Regions from separate parts of the Paenisporosarcina sp. genome, predicted to be linked through region 2. Evidence: predicted binding sites of a transcription regulator. Region 2 holds the regulator's gene; the other holds the start of a gene.
The links. Region 2 encodes Rex, which represses fermentation and respiration genes when NADH is low (regulators of the CRP and FNR family bind a similar motif). Its sites were predicted from a motif close to TTGTGAAATATTTCACAA; they were not measured.

Region 1: AC3EA5_RS07650 (L-lactate dehydrogenase) is a predicted target of Rex. The motif match lies at 1,640-1,657, and genes of this name have one in related genera.

What each region holds. Positions count from the first base shown of each region.
Region 1 covers NZ_JBYNRN010000020.1:18,533-21,966, forward strand. The annotation lists gene AC3EA5_RS07645 (fructose-1,6-bisphosphatase) at 1-821, opposite strand, end outside; gene AC3EA5_RS07650 (L-lactate dehydrogenase) at 1,707-2,669, shown strand; gene AC3EA5_RS07655 (L-lactate permease) at 2,695-3,434, shown strand, end outside.
Region 2 covers NZ_JBYNRN010000050.1:5,352-8,785, forward strand. The annotation lists gene AC3EA5_RS17615 (ABC-F family ATP-binding cassette domain-containing protein) at 1-1,361, opposite strand, end outside; gene AC3EA5_RS17620 (redox-sensing transcriptional repressor Rex) at 1,486-2,142, shown strand; gene AC3EA5_RS17625 (twin-arginine translocase TatA/TatE family subunit) at 2,206-2,400, shown strand; gene tatC (twin-arginine translocase subunit TatC) at 2,418-3,221, shown strand.

The sequences.
Region 1 (3,434 bases), on a different contig from region 2:
TTTTCTGCAAGGTTCAGAAGCGGCCTAAGATTGATTCCATACACATCTTCAATAATATCTAAATTATTGTAGCGGGCGCATATCCGGATGATATTCGCCAGACAAACCTTAGAACCGGAAAAAGCACCTAACCATAGGACATCATGGTTCCCCCACTGAATATCAACTGAATGATAATCGATGAGCGTATCGACAATTTTATGAGGATCGGGGCCTCGGTCATAAATATCCCCTACAACATGAAGATGGTCCACTACCAACCGCTGAGTGGTATAAGCAAGGCCAATAATCAGTTTATCAGCTTGGCCAAGGGAAATAATTTTCTCGGCCATTTTCGCATAATAATCCTTCTTGTTTTTGAACTCGTCTGTCTTATACAATAACTCTTCTATAATGTAAACAAATTGCTTTGGCAAAGCTCTACGTAATTTCGAACGTGTATACTTGGACGAAGCATATGAGACAAGCTTCATCATACGTTCGATCATTTCTATATACCATTCTTGCAATTCCTTTTTACTGCTAAAATTGCTTTTTATTAATTGTAATTTCTCTTCTGGATAATAAACAAATGTCGCAAATTCATTTAGCTCGTTCTCATGCAATTCATCTTTGAAAAGGTCTCTTATTTTCACTTTTACATTTCCGGAACCATTCCGTAGTACATGCTGAAATGCCTGGTACTCGCCGTGTAAATCACTCACAAAATGTTCCGTTCCCTTAGGCAAATCTAGAATGGCTTCAAGATTAATGATTTCAGTGACCACTTTTTCTTCACTATCATATTTTTGCGCTAACAAATCTAAATATTTTAAATTCAACATTAGGTATCCCCTTTTAAATCTCTTTCTTTATCCTTCTATATTAAGAAAACTTCTTATATTCTTGTGCAAAAAACCGCTCTTCTACTAACTATTCATCGTGTATTCCTACATTATCTAAATAAACTTTAGTGGCGTAAGTTAGACCCTCAATTATATTTAATTATAACAGGAGAGTTCTATACGAGACTTATCCTAGAAAACTTTTATTATTTTATTTATATTGACCTACTTGCGGCATGGCCAGGAAAGCAGTTAACTTTTGCTTGGTGAATTGAAAAAAAAGGCCACATTTCTATGTAGGAAGGCAAAATCATTATTCAGAATTTGGCTCATTTAAAAAGTGAAATAAAATGCGAAGAAGGTCGATAGCCTTTTGCGAAATTGTCTGATTGCCCATAACAGGGTATCCCTTTTTTTGTAAACCACTGCTATGTGGAATAAAACGGGTTGTGTATCGTCAATACTACTCCACGTGTGATAAAGGTTACAGTGTTTCGCATGAGAATGAATTACGCTAAATATAACCTAATTTAATCGAAGAAGTGAAAATAGTGAGCAAACAAAAACATTTTCTTGACGTGAATTTAAAAGGAACATAGTGGTTAATTGTTTACTTAATGTATATAGCACGATAAAAAGAATTGGATTAGGATGCATTGACATAAACACAAAAAAATTCGGCTCTTTGGCCTCGTTTCACGCACCTCCAGGTTCAGAAGGATTGAAGAAATGTTAGGAGCTAAGTAAAATGAAGGATAAAAGTATGATAATCGATTTAAATAGGTTAAATGCTTAATAGAAATAGGAAAGTCTAATTGTGAATTTGTTCACAAAAAATATTTCCTATCTACAATCGTATTGATATGAAAGGAAGATCAACTTATGAAAAAAGAAAAAGGAAGCTGTGTTGCAGTAATTGGAACAGGATATGTAGGATCAAGCTACGCCTTTGCTCTTATGAACCAAGGAATTGTAGATGAGTTGATTTTGATTGATGTAAATAAAGAAAAAGCAATCGGAGAGGTAATGGATCTGAATCATGGGAAAGTATTCACCCCAGATTCAACAAATATTCTCTTTGGAGAGTATAAAGATTGTGCAGATGTAGATATAGTTGTTATTTGTGCAGGAGCGAACCAAAAACCAGGAGAAACACGCCTTGACCTTGTGGAGAAAAATTTGATTATTTTTAAAACAATTGTCGAGAATGTCATGGCTAGTGGATTTGATGGCATCTTTCTTGTCGCAACCAATCCCGTTGACATATTAACGTACGCTACGTGGCATTATAGTGGGTTACCCAAAGGACGAGTTATAGGATCTGGTACCATTCTTGATACAGCCCGTTTCCGATACTTAATAGGTGATTACTTTAAAATTGCACCCAAAAATGTTCATGCGTATATCATCGGAGAACACGGTGACAGTGAGCTACCTGTTTATAGTTCCGCAGACGTAGGTGGTATTCCCATTTTGAAAATGATTGAACGTCAAGAACAGTATAAAAAAGAAGATTTAGATGAAATTTTCATTAATGTACGGGATGCAGCCTACAAAATCATCGAGGGTAAAGGTGCTACTTACTACGGCATCGCCATGGGACTTGCGCGAATTACAAAAGCCATTTTGAACAATGAAAATAGCGTGTTAACAGTATCTGCTCATCTGGATGGCCAGTATGGTGAAAAAAATGTATACATGGGTGTTCCAGCAATCATAAATCGTAGTGGGATCCGAGAAATTGTTGAATTAGAACTCAATGAAGAAGAACAACAAAAATTCCAACACAGCGCAGATGTCTTAAAAGCCATTTTGGCGCCTCACTTTGAAGAAGTAAAATTATAATTTCAAATAGAAAGAAGGATGCATCATCTGGATTCAAGATTATAATCCATTGAATAACACGTACTTATCAGCCTTTGTTGCAGCCCTTCCTGTCATATTCTTTCTTTTGGGTCTAACTGTATTCAAAATGAAGGGCATTATCGCAGCCCTTCTTACCCTAATCATTAGTATATTTGTATCGACATTTTTATTCCAAATGACATTTTCAAAGGCCATTGCTGCAGTCTTCCACGGGATTGCAAACGGTTTGTGGCCAATCGGTTATATCGTGATAATGGCAGTTTGGCTCTATAAAATCTCGGTTAAAACAGGGAAATTTGACGTGATCCGTGGAAGTATCGCAAATATCTCACAAGACCAACGACTTCAGGTATTACTGATTGGCTTTAGCTTCAGTGCATTTTTAGAAGGTGCAGCCGGTTTTGGTGTTCCAATAGCAATTTGTGCAGCCTTACTAACAGAACTTGGGTTCCGTCCATTGAAAGCTGCAATGCTTTGTTTAATCGCAAATGCTGCATCTGGTGCATTTGGTGCAATTGGAATTCCTGTTATCGTCGGTGCGCAAATGGGAAATATGGCACCAATCGATTTATCTCGTACTCTGGCTTGGACACTGCCTTTTATCTCTTTTATCATTCCATTCTTACTCGTCTTTATTCTCGACAAATGGAAAGGCATAAAAGAAACGTTACCAGCTTTACTTGTCGTGAGTGGAACATATACAGCTCTTCAAACGCTCACTATCATTTTTTTAGGACCAGAGTT
Region 2 (3,434 bases):
GATTTTTCGCCACCTGACAATGAAGAAATGGACTTCGTCACATCATCCCCGCTAAATAAGAAGCGACCTAATACATTCCGAACATCTTTTTCATTCATCAGTGGCCATTCATCCCACAGTTCTTTTAATACAGAACGGCTGCCGGTTAGTTTGGCTTGTTCTTGGTCATAATAGCCAAATTGCACATTCGTGCCGTATTTGATATTTCCACTAATTGGCGGGATGTCTTTAACAACTGTTTTTAATAAAGTGGATTTACCCACCCCGTTTGGTCCGACTAAAGCAATTCGGTCCTCACGGAATACACGAAGATTCACATCTGTTGAAACGGGTTTCCCAGCATAACCAACGGTCATCTGATCTATTGCTAAAACATCATTTCCGCTTTGACGTTCAATTGAGAAGCCGAAATTTGCGGATTTCTCCGATCCATCAGGTGAATCCATCCAATCTGTTTTTTCTAAAACCTTACGTCTCGACTGTGCCATTTTCGTTGTGGACGCTCGAGCTAAATTGCGTTGGACGAAATCTTCGAGTTTCGCTTTTTCTTCCTGCTGTTTATCAAAAGTCTTTAAATCGCGTTCATACGTTTTCGCTTTCTCATCCAAATATGCACTGTAGTTCCCTACAAAGCGTTTTACTTTATGACGAGATACTTCATAGACAAAGTTTACAACTTGATCGAGGAAATAGCGGTCATGGGAAACAATTAAAATAGCACCTGGATATCCTTGTAAATAACGCTCAAGCCAACTTAATGTATCGATATCTAAATGGTTAGTAGGCTCATCTAAAATTAATAAGTCTGGTTTTGTTAAAAGGAGTTTAGCTAATGCTAATCGCGTTTTTTGACCACCGGATAAGGATTGAATTGGTTTTGTGAAATCTTCAGGGAAGAATTGCATCCCGTGAAGCACGGAGCGGGTATCAGCTTCATATTGATAACCACCCGAATCCTTAAAATTCACTTGTTTTATGTCATAATCAGCCATTAAGCGGGCGTATGCTTCCGCATCTTCATAGATAGAAGGGTCCGCCATTTGCTTTTCAAGGGTTCGAAGTTCTTGTTCTGCAGCTTGATGATGTGCAAATATGGTCATCATTTCATCCCAAATGGAAAGGTCGGAATCGATTCCAGCGTGTTGCTCCATGTAGCCAACCTTTGTGCCTTTAGGAATGATGATTTCACCTGAATCGTATGACATTTTACCAGCAATAATTTTTAAGAGTGTTGACTTTCCAGCACCATTTCGACCGACTAATGCAACACGATCACGATGATTAATTTCGAGTTTAACACCGCTTAATATTTCATCTACAACAAACGATTTATGTAATTGGTTCACTTGTAAGACAATCATAATTCCACCTCAGTTCTCACTTAGTTTAAAGGATGGTTCAAACACTTGCAACGACCGAACTTTACTTATACATACGACTGATGTAAGATGGAATCGATTTCGCTTAAATCGCAGGAGGAACTGCATGAAACAAGAACCGATTAAAATTCCACAAGCCACGACAAAACGACTGCCACTTTACTATCGTTTCATTCAAAATTTATCGAGCACTGGCAAAAAACGTGTGTCTTCACAAGAGTTAAGTGATGCCATGAAAATCGACCCTGCAACGATTCGAAGAGACTTTTCTCATTTTGGTGCTTTAGGAAGAAAGGGATACGGCTATGATGTCCCTCATCTTTTAGAATTCTTCCGTCAAACATTAGACCAAGATGAAGAAACGAATGTCGCTTTGATTGGAGTAGGTAGTTTAGGAACTGCTTTTTTGAAATACAATTTCCATAAAAATCACAATACACGTATTGTGCTCGCATTTGATACAAGTGCCACTGAAGACGGTACGATGATGAGTGATATTCCTGTTTTCGAACCTAGTAAATTAGAAGAAAAAATCAAAGAGTTTGGAATTGAACTTGTCATTTTAACTGTGCCTTCACGCGCTGCACAAGAAGTAACCGATCGACTAACCAAAACCAATGTAAAAGGGATTCTAAATTTCACCCCTGTTCGTTTATCTGTGCCTGATTCTATTCGTGTACATACGATTGATTTATCTGTTGAATTACAGACCTTGATCTACTTGATTAGACAGGACGAGGAAACGTTCACATATCGTTCATAGTAGCATTAGCATAGATTCGGCAAATACGTTAAAATGAAATCACACTATAAGGAGGTGTCTGCAATGTCTCCAGGTCCATTAAGTTTAATCATTATCGGTATCGTCGCATTACTTGTGTTCGGTCCTAAAAAATTACCTGAACTAGGTAAAGCGTTTGGTTCGTCATTACGTGAGTTTAAAAATGCAACAAAAGGTTTAGCAGATGATGACGAAGAAGATAAAAAGAAAATAGACGTTCAAAAAGACGAACTGAAGTAAGTTAGGATGAACATTCAATGAATGAAAAAGACTTAACACTCGTTGAACATATAGATGAAATAAGAAAACGACTGATGATCATCGTCGTTTTCTTTGTTATTGCAGTAGTGGCAAGTTTCTTTATTGCTGAACCATTAATAAACTTCTTACAATACAGTGAAGAAGCCAAATCGTTACCGCTTCATGCATTTACGATTACAGATCCAATCATGATTTACTTAAAAGTTATCCTATTTGTTGCGTTCTTACTCACGTCTCCCGTTATTTTGTATCAACTATGGGGATTTGTAAGTCCGGGTCTTTATGAGCCTGAGAGAAAAGCAACCCTTAGTTATATTCCTTTTACTTTCTTATTATTTGTAGCAGGAATTTTGTTTTCATATAAAGTGTTATTTCCCTATGTCATTCACTTTATGATCTTACTAGCAATAGATTTAGGAATAAACCAAGTAATTGGAATTAATGATTACTTCAATTTCCTATTCCAAATTACGATTCCGTTCGGTATTATTTTTCAATTACCGATCGTGTTATTATTTTTAACTCGACTTGGCGTGATCACGCCAATGTTCATGGTGAAAGTAAGAAGATATGCATACTTTGTTTTATTTGTCATAGCGGCATTTATCACGCCACCAGATATTATTTCTCACCTAATCGTCACGGTGCCATTGTTCGCATTATATGAACTGAGTGTCATGGTTTCACGTGTCGGATACAAAAAGTATTTGAAATCAGAAGAATTACGTCAACGTGAAGAGCACCAATCACTAGTTGATGAAGCAAATAGACGACGAAACGAAAACCTTCCACCGGAATGATCTAGTGGAAGGTTTTTTTGTTTGGATTTCATTAAGTCGGTTTGTATGATTTTGTACTTGAAGTAAATAGATTGATTGAATACTTTATCAAAATCTATTCTCACTATTTGAAAGGTTATAGATAATAAAATTCAATTTAATAAATAATATATTGACAATTTTCAAATTATTTATGTATTATGTATACATAACACATAATACATAAATAATAAT